DNA from 3 places in the Arthrobacter sp. CAL618 genome. Region 2 is predicted to be linked to each of the others. Evidence: riboswitches for the same ligand, from Rfam matches in the RefSeq annotation. Region 2 holds a riboswitch; each other region holds the start of a gene.
The links. A riboswitch is a leader RNA that binds a small molecule or an ion and turns the genes downstream of it on or off. The one in region 2 is predicted to bind thiamine pyrophosphate.
Positions count from the first base shown of each region.

Region 1: linked by a shared signal. The riboswitch ahead of thiC (phosphomethylpyrimidine synthase ThiC) and the one ahead of K728_RS0114245 (ECF transporter S component) in region 2 are both predicted to bind thiamine pyrophosphate.
Region 3: linked by a shared signal. The riboswitch ahead of K728_RS0115555 (3-oxoacyl-ACP reductase) and the one ahead of K728_RS0114245 (ECF transporter S component) in region 2 are both predicted to bind thiamine pyrophosphate.

Region 1 covers NZ_ASZW01000255.1:14,041-22,335, reverse strand. The annotation lists one part of gene K728_RS0115620 (IS3 family transposase) at 1-225, opposite strand, end outside; one part of gene K728_RS0115620 (IS3 family transposase) at 225-489, opposite strand; gene K728_RS0115610 (DUF6328 family protein) at 793-1,299, shown strand; partial or broken gene K728_RS22040 (IS3 family transposase) at 1,394-1,627, shown strand; gene K728_RS20255 (GAF domain-containing protein) at 1,673-2,500, opposite strand; gene K728_RS0115595 (GAF and ANTAR domain-containing protein) at 2,722-3,477, shown strand; gene K728_RS0115590 (class I SAM-dependent methyltransferase) at 3,607-4,239, opposite strand; gene thiD (bifunctional hydroxymethylpyrimidine kinase/phosphomethylpyrimidine kinase) at 4,410-5,303, opposite strand; gene K728_RS20750 (thiamine phosphate synthase) at 5,291-5,506, opposite strand; TPP riboswitch at 5,831-5,940, shown strand; gene thiC (phosphomethylpyrimidine synthase ThiC) at 5,943-7,664, shown strand; gene thiE (thiamine phosphate synthase) at 7,921-8,295, opposite strand, start outside.
Region 2 covers NZ_ASZW01000240.1:1,454-11,068, forward strand. The annotation lists gene K728_RS0114240 (ABC transporter ATP-binding protein) at 1-1,140, opposite strand, end outside; gene K728_RS0114245 (ECF transporter S component) at 1,146-1,763, opposite strand; TPP riboswitch at 1,832-1,949, opposite strand; gene K728_RS0114250 (DUF4235 domain-containing protein) at 2,087-2,347, shown strand; gene mnhG (monovalent cation/H(+) antiporter subunit G) at 2,355-2,750, opposite strand; gene K728_RS0114260 (monovalent cation/H+ antiporter complex subunit F) at 2,754-3,011, opposite strand; gene K728_RS0114265 (Na+/H+ antiporter subunit E) at 3,008-3,592, opposite strand; gene K728_RS0114270 (Na+/H+ antiporter subunit D) at 3,589-5,199, opposite strand; gene K728_RS0114275 (Na(+)/H(+) antiporter subunit C) at 5,196-5,690, opposite strand; gene K728_RS0114280 (Na+/H+ antiporter subunit A) at 5,687-8,695, opposite strand; gene K728_RS0114285 (MFS transporter) at 8,917-9,615, shown strand, end outside.
Region 3 covers NZ_ASZW01000255.1:7,608-13,163, forward strand. The annotation lists partial or broken gene K728_RS19690 (metal ABC transporter permease) at 1-1,115, shown strand, start outside; gene K728_RS0115550 (metal ABC transporter permease) at 1,112-2,083, shown strand; gene K728_RS0115555 (3-oxoacyl-ACP reductase) at 2,248-3,039, opposite strand; TPP riboswitch at 3,093-3,201, opposite strand; gene K728_RS0115560 (thiazole synthase) at 3,650-4,438, opposite strand; gene thiS (sulfur carrier protein ThiS) at 4,443-4,679, opposite strand; gene thiO (glycine oxidase ThiO) at 4,676-5,556, opposite strand, start outside.

The sequences.
Region 1 (8,295 bases), on a different contig from region 2:
GGTGCCAGCGCGCCTTCCGCCACCCCCACGCCGGATGCTTCCCCGCAACAGCCCTCAGATCGACCCGCAGCCGGTGGTCTTCGAAGCTCGCGACCGGCCGCCCCTTGCGCAACGCGGAACGGTTCTGGCCCAGGATCTTGCAGGCGAGTCTTTCGGACGCCCCGAACTTCTCCTGCGCCATGCGCACCGCACGCCGCCGAGGTTCCGGGCTCAAAATTTTCCCCGCGCCACCTCATTGAGTATGTCGATGGTCAGTTCCTTCTCCGCAACCAGCTTCTTCAGCCGGGCGTTTTCCTTCTCGAGCTCCCGTACCGCTTTGGTCTGGCCGGCGTTGTGCTCGGAACCGTATTGGTTCAGCCACCGGTACCAGGTCGCTTCGGTAACCTGCAGTTCCTTCACGACCTCAATCATCGGCCGTCCATCGTTGAGCATCTTCTGGCCCTGCCGGACCTTCGCGATGACCTGATCAGGGGTATGTCTACGTGCCATATCGGTGAATTTCCTCCTGCACCCATTATCGGATGCGAAACTCACATAATCACTGGACTCCTACCCGGGGACCCAACCACGAACGCGGCTCCCCGAGGCGGCAATGGTGGTCTCAGGACCATCGCCTCCCCTGGGCTGAGTATCCGATCCCTTCCATGGGAAATCCATATGAGCCCGAGATGGAACCCGCTGCTTGAAAGGGATAACAGTAATCTTCGGTCCGGACATTCGGCCCTATCCGGGTGTGAAGAGGTTCAGGTACCCTGCGCTCTTATAGGCATTGCAACACATTGAGGAAGACTTATGGAAAAGCCAGCCGACAAGACCATCGTGGATCAGACTCGACAGGAAACCCTTGAGGAGCAGTCGGATCGGAACTGGAATGAACTGCTGCAGGAACTGCGGGTGATGCAAACGGGCACACAAATTCTTATTGCTTTTTTATTCACGATCCCGTTTCAACCCACGTTCGACGACCTCGACGACGTCCAGCGTGTCACCTACCTGATCCTGGTGATTATCGCTGCAGTGATGATTGTTCTGCTGCTGGGACCGATCGGTCTTCACCGGTCATTGTTCCGGCGCCGCCTCAAACGGCAGATAGTCGAACGCAGTGCCGTGTTGGTGCGTTTTTCGCTATTGGGCACTGCCCTCCTCGCGGCCGGCGGTGCTGCCCTCGTCTTTGACATCGTGCTTGATAGAACGGCAGCACTAGTCGTCCTGATCGGCCTGTTGGTCGCCGCAGCCCTACTCTGGTTGGTCTACCCCACCGTCGTCGGACGGCAGAACACAGGTCCACCCGATCAGTGACCCTCCTCGCTTCGATCCTCACCTGAGTGGCCCAAGGATCCTCCTTGCACTTCCGCGCTCGACGGGTGCGGTATCAAATCACATTCAACGCGGCCCCGCGTTCGGGTACCGGTTCATCGCCGACGAACTCGAAGTTCGGGGCTTCACCGTCGGAGACAACGGGGTCTCCCGGTTGTGCAGCAGCCAACGCATCTGGTCCGTCTTCACCAAAAAACGCGGTCTGACCCGCAAAGCTGGCCCACCGGTCCACGATGATCATGTCCAGCGGAACTTCACGGCGACGGCGCTAGATCAATTGTGGATGACCGACATCACCGAGCACCGCACCGCTTGCATTCCAGCCAACGTTGCGATCGATACCGCAGCCCATTCCTCAGTTATTGATCTCCTGTTGGATGATCATTGCTAGGGCTTTGAGTTCTTGTTGGTCGTCTGCGGAGAAGCCCCGGGGTTTCTGGTCGATGATGCAGAAAGTGCCAACGGCCCACCCTTTCGTCCCGAATATCGGGTACCCGGCGTAGAAGCGGATGCGCGGTTCGCCGGTGACCAGTGGATTGTCCCTAAATCGCAGATCGGCCAATGTGTCGTTGATGATCAGCGGACCGGCCCGGCGGATGGTTTCATTGCACAGCGCAACGTCCCGGGGCGTGTTCTGACCGAGCGGTCCTACAACCGATTTGAGGAACTGCCTCCGGTCAGTGATCAGGGCCACGCTTGCAGAGCTGACCCCGAAGTGTTCCTGTGCCTGACGGGTGATCCGGTCGAAGCGTTCCTCGGCGGCGGTGTCTACCAAACCGGTCTGGTCAACGGCCACCAGCCGCTGATATTCGGCCTCTCCCGGCAGGAGGAAGGACACACCAGCGGCGCCCAAATCGCTGAGCGCCTGATCCACAATCTCCTGCGCCTGATCGAGGCTGCCAGAAATCATCTGACCCGTACTGTTAGTACTCGTTACCTCAGCGTCGGTGCTGTAGGGGACGCGGTACTGCGAAGTGGTGTTCTGCAGAATTTCGTTGAGGGTGAGGGCAAGGATGTCTCGTTCAACCGGGGGCAAGCCCACCACGCCTAACAGGTAGGCCTCCAGCTCAATCTGGGACAGCACTCCACCCCGGGCGAAGTACTCGATCCACAACTGGGCCGGTTTCATTCGGGTCTGGGTCGCACCGGCGACGGTGAGCTGCTGCTGTGTTCGTGCATCCATGAATAGCCTTCAACTCGCTTCCTGGGACCGACTGCCCTGTACACCAGGGGGCGTATAGTTCCCAGCGATATCAATGAATACCCCAGCCCACTAAAGGTTAGCCGAGGGCCGGACATGAATGTCAGAAAAACTGCCTCTTTGTTGTGTCAGCTTTTGTTGTGTCAGCGAGAATATGGTCCACATACCCTGGTGCGTGGTGCCGCCGGTTCTAGACTGTAGCCATGGCAGAAGGCCAGGGTGTGGGGTCGGTTGCAGCGCAGCTTCAGGAGCTGATTCTGCGGTCCGAGAATGTCGAGGTGTTCCTCGAGGCGTTCACTGTGCACGCGTCGAAAATCCTGGGTCCGAAGGTCGAGGTTCTGTGTGGGATCACCCTCAAACGAAGGGACCGGTTTGTGACCGCGGGCAGCAGCGGCGAGGCTATTGAACTGGATGAGGTTCAGCACGGTTACAGCGACAGTCCTTGCATCCAAGCTGCCCGGACCGGGCGGACTGTTGTTGTCGCAGATGTCCGTAGCGATAGGCGATGGCCGGTGTTCTTCCAAGGTTTGGAGGACCGCGGGTTTGCCTCAATCCTTGCCATACCCGTGGTGATCGGTGGAGACGACGGGGTCGCGCTCAACCTCTACAGTCGCAAGCCCGAGGTTTTCACCCCGAACGTTGTTGAACATTTTGAACTGTACGCGGGTGAGGCCGCCAGCAGCCTTGAGCTGGCCCTTAAACTGGCGTTCTATCGAGACGCTGCGGCGGATCTTCACGCAGCCATGGAATCACGCACGAACATTGACATGGCTGTGGGAATTATTATCGCCCAGAACCACTGCACCCAGGCTGAAGCGGTTCAAATACTCCGGCGGGCTGCCAGGCATCAACAGATCAAACTACGTGCGCTGGCGGAACGGATCGTCCAGACGATCAACTCGGCGCCGGCAACCACCCACTTCGCCCCCGCCCCCGGGCAGAGCTACGGGAAAAACTGAGCCGGGTTGCAGCAGAGGAATACGAGCAAACATATTATGATCTACAAGCCGGTCCGTCACCCGACGCCGCCGCCAACAAACAGGCGGCATGATTCCCGGGACGGTTCACTGAGACCGGCTATTCGGGTGTCAGTGCTTCAGGATGAAGATCCCGTCGGGTCCGGTATGAGCGTTTAGCGCACCTGGTTTGGAATGAACGCTCACCGACCAGGCTGAGTCCTGTTCGAAGGAGCTGAGGTGCCAATCGGAGAATCGATTCAGGAACAGTAATCCTGCGAGCCTTGCCGCGGCGTCTTGGGCCTTCGGACCACCCCTTGTAGCAGCGGTGGTACCAACGACAAACAAACCACCGTCTACTAACAGCCCAGAGACCTTCCTGAAAGCGTCCTCCAAAATCTCTTCAGAAAGGAACGCTGGCACGTTGCCTGACATCAGGATGACCTCGTACCGGTCGGGAAGACCCTCGGCGCGCAGGCGCTCGTCGGATAGTTCTTCCACTGCCAGTTGTCGATACCAACCTCCATCGAAAATGTCCTCGGCCACATCCAGAACCGCCCGAGTCGGATCAATGCCGTAAGCCCTGTGCCCGCTCTGACGCAGTGCGTTAGCTGCCGATCCGATGCCGCACCCTATATCGAGGATCCGACTGTTGCGGTGGGCCAGCATGTCTATAAACCGTGCGTCGACCTCGAAATCCGTACCCTTTCCCACAAGCTGGCGCATCTTGTCTGCGTAAGCATCGAGGTCAGCACTTGGGATCATGAAACCCATGGTTGGGTCCCCGGGTAGGAGTCCAGCTGGCATGAGCCCTCGTCGGTAGTCCGGTGGCACCTACGGATGGCACCGAATCATCTATTGCCCGTTCTCGCCGGGATTCTCGTATTCATCGGCGGACTTATTGGGCCCGAAACCGATAGGACACGCCCTCTTCCTTAAGGCGTGCTGCTGTCCTGTTTGTGCTGCAGGGTATGGGCCGCGGCCCATAGCTGGTGGAAGTGGTTGATAGGCCCGTTGCCGTGTCCTACCTGTAATTCGTCGGCGTGGATGAGTGTGTCCTGCAACCAGTTCTTCGCCTGGCGGACGGCATCGGCCCAATCACCGGTGCGTGCCATGACGGTAGCGACGGCGGAGGACAGGGAACACCCGGTTCCGTGAGTGTTTTTGGTTGTAACCCGAGGGTGGATGAATTCCACGACGCTTTCGCTGGCACGACCTATCCGACCGGTGACATCGACGAGTGCGTCGGGACTGGATTCTGTTGACAGGTGGCCGCCTTTGACGAGCACGATTGTTCCCGATGCTGTGGACAGCTTCTTGCCCTGTTCGATAGCTGCAGGCCAATCCTCGGCCTTTGGTTCATCCACCAGGACCGCGAGTTCGGGAAGATTAGGGGTGACCAGATCCGCTTGGCTCACCAACTCCCGTAACGCGGTTTCGGCGTCGGCAGCCAGGAGCCTGTCCCCGCTGCTGGCTACCATGACGGGATCCAGTACTACCAGCGGCGGGTGCACTTGGCGGAGCCAGTCCCGGACGACGGTGATGGTTCCCGCATCTGTCAGCATGCCGATTTTCACGGCGTCGATAGTGACGTCATCGCTGACCGCTTCGAGCTGTTCAATCAGGAAATGTGCCGGCGGCGTGTGAACGGAACGGACACCGAGGGTGTTCTGTGCCAAGAGGGACGTGACGACCGCCATTCCGTACCCGCCCATGGCGGCGATGCTTTTCAGGTCGGCCTGGATCCCGGCACCACCGGTCGGGTCTGTTCCGGCGATGCTGAGGACCCGCGGTATGCGGTGCAGCGTTGAAGCTTCTAGTAACACCATTCCTCCTTAAGCGATTCGGCTGCGGTCCGGGGATCGTCGATTGCGCAGACCGCTGAAACAACGGCCGCCCCGGCGGCACCGGCATCACGCAATGAACGTACGTCAACGCGGCTGATACCCCCGATAGCGACGCAGGGCGATGTGCTTGACTGCCACCCTAGCCTTTCAGCATCCCGTTCGTAGAACAGAGCCAGGGTCCCCAACGGATGCGGTTAGGAACAGCCCTTTTGCAGGGTGTCTGTCTCCGAAGGGTTAAGCCTAGGCAGCAGCGAGACTACGGTCACTTCCGGTAGAACGGGAGCTTGGGCATCTACTAGGCAAACAGGGCGAATGAAAGCATTGTTGGCCGCAGGAACCTGTCCGGGTAATACCGGGAAAGGATGCGTTTGATGCTCGGATTATCTACGGCCATCGTTATCACTCATTGCTCCCACAAGTTGCCCGTTCGAATCGATTTATTCGAGTTTGTTCATTGTGTTGGGGCCGGACCGCAGGTCCCACTTTTCTGGGTAGGGGTGTTAGGGTCGTTTTATCCACACGGGTGCCCTGTTGCAGGGGCTGAGATCGGGCTGAGGCAGTCCGCGACCGTTGAACCTGTCCGGGTAATGCCGGCGAAGGAAGTAGGAACCTTTGAGTGCTATGAATTCACAGTCCCTTTCGTATGTTCACGATTCCGAGCATGGGCTGGCTGTACCGGTCACGGAAATCGCCCTCGAAAACTCACCGGGCAACCGTCCTAACGAACCACTTCGCGTCTACCGCACCGCCGGTCCGGGCAGTGATCCGGTGGTGGGCCTGCCGCCGCTGAGGCGGCCCTGGATTGACGGCCGGGACGACGTCGAGCAGTATCAGGGGCGCGAACGGAACCTGTTCGACGACGGCAAGTCGGCGGTCCGCCGCGGCCGTGCCAGCCAGGAATGGAAGGGTGTGCAGCCCATCCCGCTGCGCTCCCGCGACAGGAAGATCGTTACGCAAATGCACTACGCGCGTCACGGGGTCATCACCGAGGAGATGCGGTTTGTCGCGTTACGCGAAAATTGCGACGTCGAACTGGTCCGCTCCGAAGTCGCAGCCGGGCGCGCGATCATCCCCAACAACATCAATCACCCCGAATCGGAGCCGATGATTATCGGCAAGGCCTTCCTCGTGAAGATCAACGCCAATATCGGCAATTCGGCGGTCACCAGTTCCATCGCCGAAGAAGTCAGCAAAATGCAGTGGGCAACCCAGTGGGGCGCAGACACCGTCATGGACCTTTCAACAGGAGATGACATTCACACCACCCGTGAGTGGCTCATCCGCAACTCCCCGGTGCCCATTGGCACCGTACCCATCTACCAAGCACTGGAGAAAGTGAACGGCGAGGCTAACGACCTGACCTGGGAAATCTTCCGCGACACTGTTATTGAGCAGTGCGAGCAGGGCGTGGACTACATGACCATCCACGCCGGAGTGCTGCTGCGCTACGTTCCACTCACCGCCGAGCGCGTCACTGGCATCGTCTCCCGGGGTGGATCGATCATGGCCGGGTGGTGCCTAGCTCACCATCAAGAAAACTTCCTGTACACGCACTTCGATGAACTGTGTGAGATTTTCGCCCGGTACGACGTCGCCTTCTCACTCGGTGATGGGCTGCGACCCGGGTCCATCGCGGACGCCAATGATGCCGCGCAGTTCGCCGAACTGGACACCCTTGCCGAGCTAACGAAACGGGCCTGGGCGTACGACGTCCAGGTCATGGTGGAGGGACCTGGCCACATCCCCTTCCACCTGGTCCGGGAGAACGTGGAAAGGCAGCAGGAATTGTGCAACGGGGCCCCCTTCTACACCCTCGGCCCGCTCGTCACCGACATCGCGCCAGGTTACGACCACATCACGTCAGCAATTGGGGCGACCGAAATCGCCCGGTACGGCACCGCCATGCTCTGTTACGTGACGCCGAAGGAACACCTCGGCCTGCCCAATCGGGACGACGTCAAGACCGGAGTGATCACCTATAAGATTGCCGCGCATGCCGCCGATCTAGCCAAAGGACACCCGGGCGCTGGGGAGCGGGACGACGCCCTCTCAAAGGCACGCTTCGAGTTCCGGTGGCGTGACCAGTTCGCGCTTTCGCTGGACCCCGAGACGGCTGAGCAGTTCCACGACGAAACACTTCCTGCCGAACCGGCGAAAACTGCACACTTCTGCTCGATGTGCGGACCGAAATTCTGTTCCATGCGGATCTCCCAGGACATCAGGGACCAATTCGGGGGCGCCGCCGCGCAGGAAGCTATCGCCGGGATGGCAGGAAAGTCCGCCGAATTCCGCGCCTCAGGCGGCAAGGTTTACCTTCCCGAACCCGCTCTACCCCAAACCTAAAAAGCACAAAGTAGCCATGGGATCAACCGTTGCCTGCTCAGGCGGGTCACGGAGATGAGACCTTTGCGGTACTTGTAGTAGCCGCCTGTGCCTCCGAATTTGTTGGTCCTTTGATCTAAGTTCCGTTTTGCATCCAAGGGATGAACTACCCCGGGTGCCGAAAGCTCCACCCGAGCCACAGCTTGGGACTGTTTCATCAATGGTGTGTCACATATGCAGCAAGGTAAAAGTTGATTGGCCCTGACACGTGGAAAGGTTAGGTGAGCGCCGGGAGGGCTGATTTGAGGGATTTGGCGGCGGAGGATGGGTCGTCGGCTTCTGTGATGGCTCGTACGACAACAACCCGGCGGGCCCCGGCTTCGACGACCTGGCCGATGGTGGTGTGATCGATTCCTCCAATGGCAAACCAAGCCCGTGGGGATGAGGTCTCGGCCGAACGTGCTGCTGCGTAACGCACCAATTTAAGCCCGGAGGGAGCACGGCCAGGTTTCGTGGGTGTAGCCCAGACAGGGCCGGTACAGAAGTAATCCAGCCCACTTGTGGTCATGGCAGCGGCGACTTGGGCCGGGGAATGGCAGGATAGACCGATGATCGGTTCGGGGCCTAATAGCTGCCGGGCGTCAGGTACTGG
Region 2 (9,615 bases):
CGGACCAAATTCCAGCTCGTCGATCACCCGGTTGGTGAGGAACTGGTGCTCGGGTTCCTGGAACACCGTCCCAATCCTGGTCACCAGTTGCGCTGATTTCCAGGCGTGCGGGCTACTCCCGGCTCCGCGGGAGAGGGCCGGTGCGGCCTCCAACTGGCCTCCCCGCGCCGGCAACAACCCGGCCAGGGTCAGCGCAAGCGTCGATTTTCCGCCACCGTTGGGGCCCACGATGCCCAGGGATGAGCCGGCGGTGAGGGCGACGTCGACGCCGTCGAGCACCGCCGGTCCCCGTTTGGCCCGCGCCACTGATAGTCCCCTGGCAGTAAGCAGCTCCTCCCCCGGTGAGGATAGCTGCGTGGGAACCGACGGTTGATGACCGGGGAGCCACACCCCCGCCGCCGCCAGCCGGGCCCGGGTCGACGCGTCGGTCAGCACCGTGCCTGGGGGGCCGTCGGCGAGGATCCCGCCGTCGGCCGCCAGCACCACCACCCGATCCACCACATCGGCCCACACCGCCACCCGATGCTCTACCACCACAAGGGTGGCGCCGGTGCGGTCCAGGACCCGCCCGACGGCGTCCCTTACCTCCAGCACACCGGCCGGGTCGAGATTGGCGGTCGGTTCGTCAAGCAGCAGGAGCCCGGGTTGCATCGCCAGCACCGCCGCCAACGCCAGGCGTTGCTTCTGGCCGCCGGACAACGCACTGGTGGACCGATCCAACGGCACCTCAAGCCCCACGTCGTCGAGCGCCCGCCGAACCCGCTGCCAGATCTGGTCGCGCGGTACGGCCTGGTTCTCGGCGCCGAAGGCCACCTCGTCACCGACCCGGGCCAGCACAATCTGAGAGTCCGGGTCCTGAAGCACCAGCCCCGCGCGACCGCGCACCTCACCGGGAGGCCGCCCGTCGAGGGTGAGGGAACCGTGCTGTTCGCCCTGCCCCTCATCGCCGAGGACACCAGCCAACCCGTGCAGCAGGGTCGACTTCCCGGACCCTGACGCGCCGAGCAGCAGCACCCGTTCTCCGGGCGCTACTGTCAGGTCAACGTCCCGGACCGCCGGGGTTTTCCGGCCGGCGTGCCGCCAGCTCCAGCCTTGCGCGCTGATGCTGACGGCCGACGGCGTATTTCCGTGGTCAGCCATACCGGTTAGACGTCAGCCGTTCGTCCGGAGGCGAAAGCCGACAGCACCCCCGTCTTGGCCAGGGCACGGACCGCCAGCCACGACACCAGGCCAGCGATAATCACGCCCGAGATCGAGGCGAACACCACGTACATCAGTTGCCATTCGAAGGCCCAGAGGGCGTTGTACAGGATGTTCTCGCTGATCGAGAGGGCCAGGCCCGCGCCAAGCCCGGCGAGCAAAGCCACCCCGAGGTTCCACCTGCGGTACAGGAACAAGAGGAAGATGAGCTCGGCCCCGACGCCCTGAATGGCTCCGGAGAGCAACGTGGTCAACCCGAACTGGGTGCCCAGCAGCGCTGAAACCGCTGCAGCCAGCACTTCGCAGTAGATGGCTGCTCCGGGTTTCCTGATGATCAGACCGCCAAGTACCCCCGCGATCAGCCAGCCACCTGTGTAGAGACCGGCCAACGGCGGGAACGCTCCGGTCAAGGCAGCGATGCCCGTGTAGCCGGCCGACCATGCGAAGAACACCACCCCGACGGCGACCGCCACCACCGAGGCAACGACAATGTCGACCACCCGCCATTGATATCGGGCGCGCAGCGTCGACGTGTTTTGAGTTGGTGCAGTTGATGAAGCCATGTGAATTTACCTCCTGAGGTACAGGAGGGGAGGGTATCCGGGCCCATGGCGGGTGCCACCGGCCGGGCACCCTGAGATACTCGACTCCCTTCGCCGGTACTAGCCGGATCAGGTTCGAGGGTCTGCGGTAGGCCGCACTCTCAGCGCCCGTCCATCTGGATGGACGGCGCTCCCCTGTCGTATGTTTAGCAATTTCAACTCTACACCTGAGAGGTTCGTACCCACCACGGTGGCCGGCGGCGGGCTCCCGGCTGTGCTGGTGCGTCTCACCTCAACAGGAAAACGCTAGGCTTGAGAAAAGAGCCACCATCGAAGGAGACACCATGAATCAGCTTATGAAACTGCTGGGCGTAGCACTGAGCCTTGGCGCGGGCATCGCCGGAGCCAAGGTCGTGGATTTCATCTGGCACAAGACCACCGGCAAAGCCTCACCGAAGGACGAGGACGGGCTCGAAAACAGCCTCCGTTCCGCCCTCGCGTTCGCGCTGATCTCCGGTGCCGTGCGCGCCGTCCTGCAGGTCCTCACCAACCGCACCACGCAGCGGGCAGCCAACCGGTTCGCGAAGTCCCGCGACCTGACGTAGGTCCTATTTACGTCTCATCGGGGCGCTCGGTCGGATTCCGGCCGGGCGCCCTCTTGTTGGCGGCGTTCTCCACCACCTCGTCAAGTTCATCCATGCTGAGCAGGTCTCGCCGCAGGTGTTTGGTGCGGTATCCCGCCCGGCCCACCATGTGGGCTGAGACGGGGACGGTGAGGAGCATGAAAATCCAGCACACCAGCAGGACCGGGATCAACACCCAGCTGCGCATCTGTAAGCCCATGGCCAGAAGGAACAGCAGCAGTCCCAGCACCTGAGGTTTGGTTGCCGCGTGCATCCGGGTGAGGAGGTCAGGGAAACGGAGCAGGCCGACGCCGGCAGCAACCGACATCAGTGCCCCTCCGATCATGAGAACGGCTGTCACCACGTCAATGAGAGTCTCGCTCATGCCCTACTTCCTGTCCGTGACGAACCGGGCGACGGTCACGGATCCAATGAATCCGATCACCGAAATCCCGACCAGAAGCACAATATTGTCCAGGTGCCGGTTCACTGCCATGTCCACGGCCAGCGCTCCACCAATGATGGCGAGCAGCACATCGATCGCGAGCACCCGGTCCAGGATCGAGGGGCCTCGCGCAATCCGATACAAAGCGCACAGGGCGGCGAATCCGAGCAACAGTCCCACAATAATTACGGCGCTCGTCATTTCCGGATCCCCTCCTCACGCTCTTCGTTCTCCTGATCGAACCGGACCTCAGTCTGCAGCAGCGCCAGATCATCCCGGGTTCCCATAATCCTGATCAGCCAGGCTTCGGTGGCCCGCACATCGGACCTGATCTTCGCCGCACCCTCCGGCGTCTTCACATTCAGGCAGTGCAGGTACAGCGTGGAGGTAGAGCGGTCCACCTCCACCACCAGCGATCCGGGGATCAGGGAGAGCGCGTGCCCGGTGACGGTCACCAGAAGGTCGGACTGGCTCCGAAGCTGGACTGCCACCACCGCGTTGACAAGCCTCGGGCCCTGCGTGAGCGAGAGCCAAAACACTTCGAAACTCGCCACCACGAGCTTGTACAGGAATCGTCCGATGAACGGGACCGCGTACAACACGTTGAATCGGCCGCTGAGCTCCACCGGCGGCAGGTACAGCAGGTTGGCCACTGCGTAGGCGATCAGGCCGCCAAAAATGAGGTTCCCCGGACTGAAGTCCTGCCACAGTGCGCCCCAGACGATGACCAGCCAGATAATCAGGGGCAGTTCCGTGATGAAGGGGATCTTCTGTCGGCTCATGGCGCGATCCCTTCGCCCAGGACCGCTTCAATGTAATCGGTCCGCTCCAGCATGTTCTGCGCAGCGTTGTCGCTGATTTCAAACAACGGACCCGCCAGGAGGGTAAGGGTGACTCCCAGACCGACCAGGCCCATGGTGGGACCGACCATGGTGCGGGGTAGCAGGTTCACCGCTTTGCGCCCGGAGAACCGCCCAGTGGTCTCGCTGTTGACGCGCTGCGAGGTGCGAACGGCTGATCCGTCTGCCTTGGTGGCGAGCAGGATGGGATCCGGGTGCAGTGCGTCTTCGGGGCGGCGCCAGAAGGCGCGGTTCCAGACGCGGGCAATCGCCAGCAGGGTCAGGAGGCTGGTGAGCACACTGGCGCCAACCGCCACATAGGCGATGGGTGTGCCCAGTTCGACGCCGGCCTGCAGGATACCCAGCTTGCCGAGGAACCCGGAGAAGGGCGGTATTCCGGCCAGATTCATTGCCGGGATGAAGAACAGTACGCCAAGTAGCGGCGATAGCTTGGCGAGCCCACCAAGGCGATCCATATTGGCGGTCCCACCACGGCGTTCAATCAACCCGGTCACCAGGAACAGGCTGGTCTGCACCGTGATGTGGTGCGCCACGTAGAAGATCGCGGCGCCCAATCCGACGACGGTTGAGATCGCCAGCCCGAAGATCATGAACCCGATGTGGCTGACCAGGGTGAAGGACAACATTCGTTTGATATCCGACTGCGCCAAGGCCCCGAGGATCCCCACCACCATGGTGAGGATTGCCACCACCATCAGCAGGGTGTTGATGCGGTCGCCCGGGAAGAGCAGCGTCTCGGTGCGCACCATTGCGTAGACGCCCACCTTGGTGAGCAGGCCAGCGAACACGGCAGTTACCGGTGCGGGCGCTGTCGGATAGGAGTCAGGCAGCCAGAAGGACAGGGGGAAAACGGCTGCCTTGATTCCGAACGCCACCAAGAGCATCAGGTGCAGCATCATCTGCGTGGCAGGGTCGATCTCCCCGAGCTTCACCGCAAGATCGGCCAGGTTGATGGTTCCCGTTGCGGCATAGATCATGCCGATCGCAATCAGGAAGAGCAGCGACGACACCACGCTGACCACCACGTAGGTCACTCCCGCGCGGATCCGCTGGGTGGTTCCGCCGAGGGTCATCAGCACATAGCTGGCCGTCAGCAGGATTTCAAAGCCCACATACAGGTTGAACAGGTCGCCGGACATGAACGCGTTGGAGACGCCGGCCACCAGGATCAGGTAGGTGGGGTGAAAGATCGAGATGGGGCCGTCTTCATCGCCGTCGGTCATGCCCTGCCCGGTGGCGTAAATCAGCACCGCGAGGCTGATCGCCGTCGAAATAACCAGCATGAGGGCGGAAAACTGGTCGACCACCAGGGTGATGCCGAACGGCGGCATCCACCCACCAATGAACACCGCGGTGGCTCCGTGCTCTGCGGCATTCTGCAGGAGGAACAGTTCGAGGATCAGTGTGATGCTCAGGGTCGAAATGCTGACCGCCCGCTGCGAGCGGGAATGCCGGATCAGGAGGAAGGCAACCGCTGCGCCAAGGAACGGGAGGACCACGGCCAGCGGTGCGAGGCTTGCAATGTTCACCGTGGCTCCTTCGGTTCGGAGGGAAGATCAAGGACGCCCGCGTTTTGAGAGCCGGGTGCTTCCTCGGCTTCCTCCAGCGGGGTGAACTCGGTGGTTTCTTCGGGGACATCGGCGTCGTCTTCAGCGTCGAAGCTGCCCTGACTGGCGACCCTGCGGTCCTCCATATCGTCCTGGACCTCGTCGCGGCGGCCCAGCACCCAGGACCGGTAGATGATGCCCAGCATGAAGGCGGTCACGGCGAAGGAAATCACAATGGCGGTCAGAATCAGGGCTTGGGGCAGCGGATCCGAGTAGGCGTCGGCGGCGATCTCCTCCGAGTACAGGGGGGCGACGCCGGCCCGACCGCCAGCGGAAAGCAACAGGATGTTGGCGCCGTTGGCCAGCAGGATCAGACCCAGCAGGACCCGGGTCAGGCTGCGTTCCAGCAGCAGGTAGATGCCCCCCGCGAAGAGGGCTGCCATGACCACCAGCAGGGTGATGTTGACGCTCATCGAGCTACTCCCTCGCCGGTTTCGGTATGTTCTTGCTGTTGTAGCTTCATCTCGCTCGGGTCGTTCTTCGCCGAGAGGCCCTCGCTGCGTTCATCGATCTCCGAGCCCAGGCTGCGCAGCACGTCGAGCACCAGCCCGACGACCACCAGGTACACACCAATGTCGAAAATGGTCGAGGTGACGAACTTGACGTCGCCGAAGACCGGCAACCAGAACTCCAGGATGGCCGTCTGGAGGATCTGGCCTCCCAGCAGCAGCGGGATCAGCGCGCTCAGGGAGGTGGTCGCCATACCCGCGCCGAGCAGGACCCCCGCGCTCACCGGGCTGGCTTCCGCCAGTTCAAATCGGCCACCCGCCAGATAGCGCACGGTCAGCGCCAGCCCCGCCAACAGTCCACCCGCGAATCCACCGCCCGGCAGGTTGTGACCGGCGAGGAGGAGGTAAATGGAGAAGATAATGATCGAGTGGAAGAGCAGCCGGGTGACGACTTCGAAGATGATCGATCGGCGTTCGGGCGCGAGGGTCCGGCCGGCGACCAGCCACGCGTCCCGGGAGACTGACGAGAACTTCTTCGCCAACTCCAGTGCTGCGGCTTCCCGACCGAACTCGGCAATGGGTTCCTGGCCGCGATCGACGGATCCGGATTTGACGGTCTCTGCCCGCTGGCGGGTATCGCCCCGGCCACGGATGAAGATCAGGCTGGCGATGCCGGTGGCTGCGATGGCCAGTACTGAAATTTCCCCGTACGTGTCCCAGGCCCTGATATCGACCAGGGTGACGTTGACGATGTTCTCTCCACCGCCGCCCTCGTAGGCCAGACCCGGGTACTCCAGTGACACCGGGCTGGCGACCCGTGATGCCATGGATGACATGGCGATTGCCACCATCACCAGGCCGAAGGAAATTCCCAGCACGGCGCGCAGCAACCGGTACCGTCCCGGCTCCCGCTGCCACAGCCGCGCGGGTAGCGAGCGCAGCGCGAGCACAAAAGCCACCAACACAATGGTTTCCACCAGCATCTGGGTCAACGCCAGGTCCGGCGCACCCTGCAGCGCGAAGATGAGGGCCATCCCGTACCCGGTCACCCCGACCATGAGCACTGCCATGAACCGCTTGGTAGCGCGGACCGCAGCCAGAATGCCGATAATGATGACGACGCCGGCCGCCACCTGCGCTGGTGAATCAGCGATATGCCACCGATCCGGGAGCGGTGCATCGTAGAACAGGATCGCCGCCAGGGGGGCGAGGATGGCCATGGTCAGAATGACGAAGAGGTAGAACGCCAGCGAACCGCGCTGGGTGCGGCCGGTGATCCAGACGGCGACGTCGTCGAGCGTGCCGATGGTGTACTTGTAGCCGCGTTCAGCGTCGACCACTGAGGGAACCCTGGACTGGATACGCTCGACGTGGGCCCGGAACCAGAACAGCAGAATACCGACGGCGATGGTCACTACGGAGAGCAGCAGCGCGGGAGTGAACCCGTGCCAGAGGGCGAGGTAACTTTCCTCGCCGTCGGCTTCGAAGAGGGTGACGTAGGGCTGGATGATGGAATCCACTGGTGCAGGCCAGAGGCCGAGGACCACGGTGAATACGGTGAGCAGCGCCGGCGCGAAAAGGAAGGATTTCTCCACCTGCGTGAACGGGGTGGCGGCTTTGCCCTTGCAGGCGAAACCGCCCCAGACGAATCGCGCACTGTAGGCGAAGGTCAGGGCAGAACCAACAACGATGCCGACAAGCAGGAGTGTGCCGACGGGGGTGGGATCGATCTCCGCCTGGTGAACGAAGGTCTCGAAGACGGATTCCTTGGCCACGAAGCCCAGCAGCGGTGGGAGTCCCGCCATCGACGCAGCGGCGATCGTGGCGATCACGGCCAGGGCGGGGGCGGTTTTCCTGATTCCCGCGAGTTTGCGGATGTCCCGGGTGCCAGCCTGATGGTCGATGATGCCGACCACTAGGAACAGGGTGGCCTTGAACAGACCGTGGGCCAGGAGGAGGCCCAAACCGGCCAGCGCCCCGCCGGGGCCGCCGAGTCCGACCACCATCGTGAGGAACCCGAGCTGACTCACCGTTCCATACGCGAGAATCAGTTTCAGGTCATGCTGGCGTAGCGCCCGCCAACCGCCCACGAGCATGGTGGCAAGGCCGATTATCAACACCATCGGCAGCCAGGAGGCAGCATCAGCGAACCCCGGCGCGAACCGGGCGACCAGGTAAATACCAGCCTTCACCATCGCCGCGGCGTGCAGGTAGGCGCTCACCGGGGTGGGCGCCGCCATCGCACCGGGTAGCCAGAAGTGGAACGGGACCAACGCGGATTTGGTGAGGGCGCCGACGAGGATCAGCCCGATGGCGACGTCGATCACCAGTCCGTTGGACAGCAGCGACTCGGACTGCGCCATGATGTCCGAGATCCGGTAAGTCCCGGCGGTCTGGCCCAGCATGATCATGCCGACCAGCATGGTCAGACCGCCGAAGGTGGTAACGATCAGGGCCTGGAGAGCCGCGCGGCGCGCCGCCAGACGATGCCGCGAGTAACCGATCAGCAGGTAGGACAGGACAGTGGTCAGTTCCCAGAAAATGAACAGCAGGATCATGTTGTCGGCGGTGACCAGGCCGAACATGGCCCCAGCGAACGCGAGCAGTTGGGCGCCGAACGGGCCGATGTTCGGTTCGTCCTGCTTGAAGTACCGTGCACAGTAGAACAGGACCAGGGCGCCGATACCCAGGATCAGGATCGACAGTATTGCCGCCAGGGCATCCATCCGGAAAGCCAGCTCAAGGTTGAGACCGGGAATCCACTGGAAGGCTATCGAGGGCGGGGCATTGGGCTGGCCCTCGAGGAGACTCTGCCCCTCGCCCGTGTACTGGTCGAAGGTGATGACCAACCAGACGAAGGCCGCTCCGGGAACCGCCCCGATCACGTAGAAGGCCGAGCGGCCGAGCCGGCGGAAGATCAACGGCGCGACAAAGGCTACCGCGAATAACGCGATGAGCACGATTAGCACGATGATCTCCTGATCTCTCAGATGAGACGGTCAGCTGATAGACAGCGCGGACGGTCAGGGGCTTCGACTTATTCTACCTGTGGAATACAGGCCGTCCCGACGTATTACGCCGTCGGCGACTGTTTCGGGGTTTCCGGAATACCGTGCCTGACCCGCGCGTTTGTGCGATCAACGGAAGATGTTCATGGGTTTGCGGGTATCCGCGGGATAGCATTCACCGTATGAGCGTGGATCCTCCCCAGCCGGTGCCGTCCCATCCAGTTCCAGCTGCCCGGCCGGAGGGTACGACATCGGGCACGACGGCGTCCGGTGCGGGCCGGCTGCTGTCCCGGCCGGTCCTCGCGTGGGCCTCCTGGGACTGGGGATCGGCCGCCTTCAACGCGGTCATGACCACCTTCGTGTTCACCGTGTATCTGACCAGCGACGCGTTTGGTGGGGAGGCCAGGGCCTCGGTGGTGCTGGGCTGGGGTCTCGCCGCTGCCGGGGTGCTCATCGCGCTACTGGCACCGGTGACGGGGCAGCGCTCCGACAGCGGCGGCCGGCGCAAGCTCTGGCTCGGCGTGAACAGCCTCCTCGTGGCAGTCCTGACCGGGCTGTGCTTTTTCGTCTTCCCCCAACCCGAGTTCCTGCTCCTCGGGGTCGCGCTGATTGCACTGGCCAACGTCTTCTTCGAGTTCGCCGGAGTCAACTACAACGCCATGCTGACGCAAATTTCCACCCCGAGCAGCATCGGCCGGATCAGCGGGTTCGGGTGGGCCATGGGCTACGTGGGCGGCATCGTTGCCCTGATCCTGGTGCTCGTGGCCTTCGTGGAGCCAGTGTTCCCCTGGTTCGGCTCCGATACCACCGACAGCCTGAACATCCGGCTGGTCGCAGTGTTCTCGGCGATCTGGTTCCTGGCCTTCGCCCTGCCCGTGATG
Region 3 (5,556 bases), on a different contig from region 2:
GGACCCTGGTGGCGGACGCGCTTTCCCACGCCGCTCTGCCCGGGGTCGCCGTGGCGTTCCTCATCACGGGAGTCACCGCGGCCTCATCATTGATTGTTGGGGCCGCCGTCGCCGGTCTCATCGGGGCCGGCGCCATCGTCGCGGTCGAGCGGACCAGCCGCATTCGCCCCGATGCGGCGATCGGAGTCGTGCTCTCAGGGTTCTTCTCCATCGGCATTGTCCTGCTCACCTACATCGCCGGAACAAACAACGCCAACCAGGCCGGACTGCAGAACTACCTTTTCGGTCAGGCCGCGGGCCTACTCGAAGAGGACGTCACCGTTTTCGCCGTCCTGGCGGTCACAGCACTGGGATTTACCGCATTGATGTTCAGGGTTTTGAAAACCACCCTGTTCGATCAGGCGTTCGCAGCCTCGTTGGGGTTACGGGTGCGCGCGGTAGAGTATCTGATGACCGCACTGCTGGTAGTCGCCGTCATTGTCGGCATCCGCACCGTCGGCGCGATACTCATGGTCGCGATGATCGTCGCTCCTGCCGCCGCCGCCCGGCAATTCACCACAAGACTCGCCTCCATGCTGTTGCTGGCCGGGCTCATCGGCGCCGCTGTCGCTGTGACTGGGGCATTGATTTCCACCGCCACCCAAACCCCTACAGGTCCGGTCATTGTCCTGACCGGCCTCGCCGTGGTCCTGGTTTCCCTAGCTCTGGCTCCCCGCCGCGGAATCCTCTGGCGTGCGCACAAACTCCGCCGGGACCGCCGGGACCGCCAACGGACCGGTCTCCTTGCCGAGATTGCCGCCGCCGAACGGACAGGACAGACGCTCACACCCGCGTCCCTAGCCGGGGACGCCCGGACCCGGCGCCGGGCACTACACGACCTGGAGAACTCCCGTCTGCTACAGCAGTGCGACGGGCAGCTCCACCTGACCGGAGCCGGCCACACCGCTGCACAGCCGATCCTGGAACGCGAGCACCTATGGACAGCATGGCTCAAACACGGACATCAACTCGACTCCCCGGTGGTCCGGGAACCGAATCCGGTGGATATCCGCGGAAGCCTCGGAGATGATGTCGCCGACCAACTGCTCGCCCTCACCCGGGCAGAGGCATCATGAGTTCCGCCCTGGCCATCATGGTCACCGCAGGCCTGACCGCCACAGCCTGCGGCCTGCTGGGACCGTTCATGGTGCTCCGGCGCACCGTCCTGATGGCCGACGCCGTCTCCCACGCGGTACTGCCGGGCATTGTCCTGATCTATGTGCTCTTCCATACCCGGGCGCCGCTACCGGTCATCATCGGAGCCACCATATTCGCCGTCCTCTGCGTCCTCTGCGTCGAGGCCCTGCGCTCCAGTGGGCTGGTAAAGGCCGACGCCGCGATAGCGCTAATCTTCCCCGCCCTGTTCTCGATCGGTGTGCTGGGCATCAATCATTACGCTTCGGACATCCACCTGGACCTGGACTCGACGATCTACGGTGAGATCGCGTTCGTTCCCTTCCGCACCATCGACGTACTCGGCACCGAATTGCCGCAGGCACTGCTCGTAATCGGCACCATTGCGCTTCTGAACGCGGTCCTGATCACCGTGTTCTGGAAACCAATCAAAGTAAGCACCTTCGACCCAGGCTTCGCCCGGACGATAGGTATCCGACCGCAGCTGGTCTCACAATTGCTGCTCGTTGCGGTCGCCATCACCGCAGTGACAGCGTTTGAAGCGGTCGGGGCGATCCTCGTTATCACCCTGCTGATTGTCCCGGCCGCCACCGCCTACCTGCTCACCGACCGGATCTGGCTCATGATCACCGTAACTGTCGCCATCGGCTGGACATCAGCCATCGCCGGCTACCAAGGTGCGGCTGCCCTGGACGCCTCCATCGCCGGCGCCATGGGCGTCATCGCTACCGCCTGCTTCACCCTGGCCCTCGTGGCATCACCAAAATACGGTTTGGCAGCTCGCTTTATCCAACGCAGGCAAGGCCGCCGCCGCACAGCCCGCTCTGACCACAGAAGGCGGAACCCGGTAGACCGTCAAGACGATGTGGACGCCGGACGCCGATCGACCTCCTGGAAACAGGGCGAATAAGCAAAGAACACCGCATTCAAGCAACCGCCCGACAGTACGGCGGCTGCTCAAAGTAGTTGATGTCCCCAGCCCGATCAGCTAATGACTGTGAAGGCGCCGTGCTGCTTCATGCTGTCCAAAGCCGAAGATAAACAGATTCGAGTGCAGATGGCGGCCCGCTGATATCACCCCTTCACTAACCCGCCGTCCACGATCAGATTCTGCCCGGTTACCGACCGCGACCATGGGGAGGCGAAGAACAATGCGGCATCCGCGAACTCTTCCGGAGTAGTGACCCGGCGCAGTGGGGTCCCGGCGGCAATGACATCAAAAACTGCCTCCGGTGTTGCCGAACTGGCATCCGTGGTGCGTAGCAACCCACCCGAAATCATGTTCACAGTTATCCCCTCTGGGCCCAGATCATGCGAGAGTGTGCGGGTCAGCGAAAGCAGTGCCGCTTTCGCCGCCGTGTAGTCGTGGTACGGAACGACCGGGTGCTGAAATAGATTGGTGCCCACATTGATGACACGCCCAAAGTCGGCCGCCTGCATCCCAGGCAATACCGCCTGCACAGTGTTCAAGGCCCCCCGTACGGTACCGGCGAACTGCTGATCCAGATCTTCCCACCTCAACGTGTCCGCGTGCGGTCGGGCTTCGCCGTTGAAGGAGAAGTCAGTCAACGCATTGTTAATGATCGTGGTAATAGGGGAACCGAAATGTGCTCCTGCTTCCTTGACCATGGCAGAGACCTGCTGCGCATCACGCACATCCGCCCGGATAGCCACAGCCCGTTCAGGAAAAGTTGCCGCCGTTTCCCGGGCCGCGTCCGCACTTTCTAGATAATTGATCACCACGCGGGAGCCTTCATTCAGGAAAGACTGCACTAGGCGGGCGCCGAGCCCGCGGCCACCTCCGGTGACCAGTACTACCTGATCACGGATGGAAAGGACGTTGGGGGAGGATGTTGTGGACTGCATGAAGATCACCTTTCGACCGGTGACGAAGGCACGAAGCGTAGATGCAGATAACCGTTCACCGGTGCTGACATCCCTTCGCCAGTACTAACTGGAGCAGGTTCACCGGGTTTGATCTCAGCCCCTGGCCGACTTTCGCCGTGCCGGGCACCCCGTGTCACTTCCACCGACCATATCCCATAAGGAAACCTGTTAGCACGACGTCTTACACTCGCCCGGCCTGTCTCCGGCTGGTGGTATGTCGACCATAACGACCCCGAATGATCACCGCTATTGAGGACGCGCAGAGGCTGCAGTGTTTTCTGTTGGGTGGCATCAAGGACATTGACTGATCGATGCTGGCTGGCATGCGCTACATCATTTGTGCAAACGCGGAATGGATCTTCGGCCAGCCTCTCGATGACGGCACTCCTGGACGTCTAGTCACTTCTCTGCCAGCATCGGTGAAGGCGAGTGTTACGTATCCTGGACACTGTCACTCGATAACGCAGCACACCCTGCAGCTGAGCCAACAATAGTGATCTCCACAAATCTCATCCCGGCGGACGCCGCCGATCTCTCGATGTTCAGCGTAGATAGGGTTTTTCGTACCCGTTGTCACGGATTTCGGATATCAGCACATTTGTTCGAGGTGGGGGCGGCCTTGGGTGGGGGAGGAGGCTTGGGCGTGGGTGCGTTTGGGTATCCGGCCGGCTTGTGAGGCAAGTCGGCCGGCGATAACGGCGTGTTTGAAGGCTGTCGCCATTACTATCGGGTTCTGTGCTCTGGTGACTGCTGTGGCGAGCAGGACCGCGTCGCAGCCCAGCTCCATTGCCAGTGCGGCGTCGGAGGCTGTGCCGATCCCGGCGTCTAAAACTATCGGAACTGTTGCCCTTGAGGCGATGAGTTCGATGTTGTGGGGGTTTAGGATACCCAGCCCCGTCCCAATAGGGGACCCCAGGGGCATAACGGCTGTAGCTCCGAGTTGTTCTAGTCGTCGGGCCAGGATGGGATCGTCGTTAGTGTATGCGAAGACCTTGAAGCCTTTCGTGACCAGTGTTTCGGTGGCCTCGATGAGTTCCAGCGCATCAGGTAGCAGGGTTTGTTCATCGGCGATTACTTCAAGTTTTATCCAGTCCGTTGCCAGTGCCTCCCGCGCCAGTTCAGCGGTCATGACCGCTTCGCGGGCAGTGAAACATCCTGCCGTGTTCGGTAATATCCGGATCCCTTGCTCGTTGAGTAATTCGAACAAGGACCCACCCGTCTCGGGGTTGTACCTTCGCAGCGCCACGGTTGTCAGTTCCGTTCCCGATGCTGCCAGAGCCGCCCCCAGGCCTTCCAGGCTTGGGGTTCCCCCGGTTCCCATGATCAGCCGGGAGCTAAGCGCAACCCCGTCGATTGTTAACGCGTCGTTGTCAGTCAATGTTTTATCCTCCCTGGACGGCGGTAAGAATTTCGATGTCGTCACCGTTCTGGATGGTTACCTCAACCCAACGGGTGCGGGGTACGAGCTCGGCGTTGACTGCAACGGCTACACCCAACTGTTTTTTATCGATTGGTTGCCCGGCATCGGTCAACTCACGGCCGGTCAGCTCGGTGATTAGGTGCTTGAGGGTGGAAACCGAAACGGTATTCCGGGGTTGTCCGTTCAATGTGAAGCTCATAGGGCAATCCTTACTTCATCAGGAAAACTGTTATGACGGGAAGCATCAGGACGGGACGCTTCGGCGAAGTGCCCGAGGTTACTGAACCGGTCGGGTCGGAATCGCTCGATGTCGATCTCCGGTATGTTTTGGCTGATCAGGTCCGCGCAGAGGCGGGCGGTGATCGGTGCCAGCAGCACCCCGTGCCGGAAGAAACCGGTAGCGACCACAAGTCCACGCACATCGGAGCCGTCCGGCTCCCTGCACCGGCCAAGCAGGGGAGCGTTGTCCGGGGTCCCCGGTCGGGGGCGGCAGAGGGCTTCGAGCAGTTCGAGTTCCGCGACTGCCGGGATCAGCGTCTGAGCATCCCGGAGTAGTTCGTAGACACCTCCCGCGGAAAGCCCCGCGGACCCGTTTTCCCGTTGAGTGGCACCTATCACCACCGTTCCATCCTGCCGGGGCACCACATATATGGACGACCCGCGGACCAACCCGCGGACCGTGGAGGTTATGAGCGGTCGAAGGTGTTCGGGTACGCGCAGGCGGAGAATGTCCCCGTACACCGGACGTAACGGTAGCCGCAGCCCTGTCGGCAGGCCATCAATGTTTACCGCACCGAGCCCGTTAGCCAGGATGATCTCATCAGCATCAATCCGCTCTCCGTTCTCCAACAACACACCGGTCACAGCAACACGGTCAGTAGCATCGTCATGGATAAGTGCGGAAACCGAAACGGGCACCGTGCGCGCGGTCGTCTGTTTGGCTAGTGCTGCTTGGAGGGCAACGGCCATAGCCCGCGGATCAACCTGATGATCCTCAGGAACCAGGAACGCTCCTGAAAGCTGCGGGCCGAGCAGCGGCTCCAGACGCCTCGCCTGACTAGTGGTGAGTGCTTCCA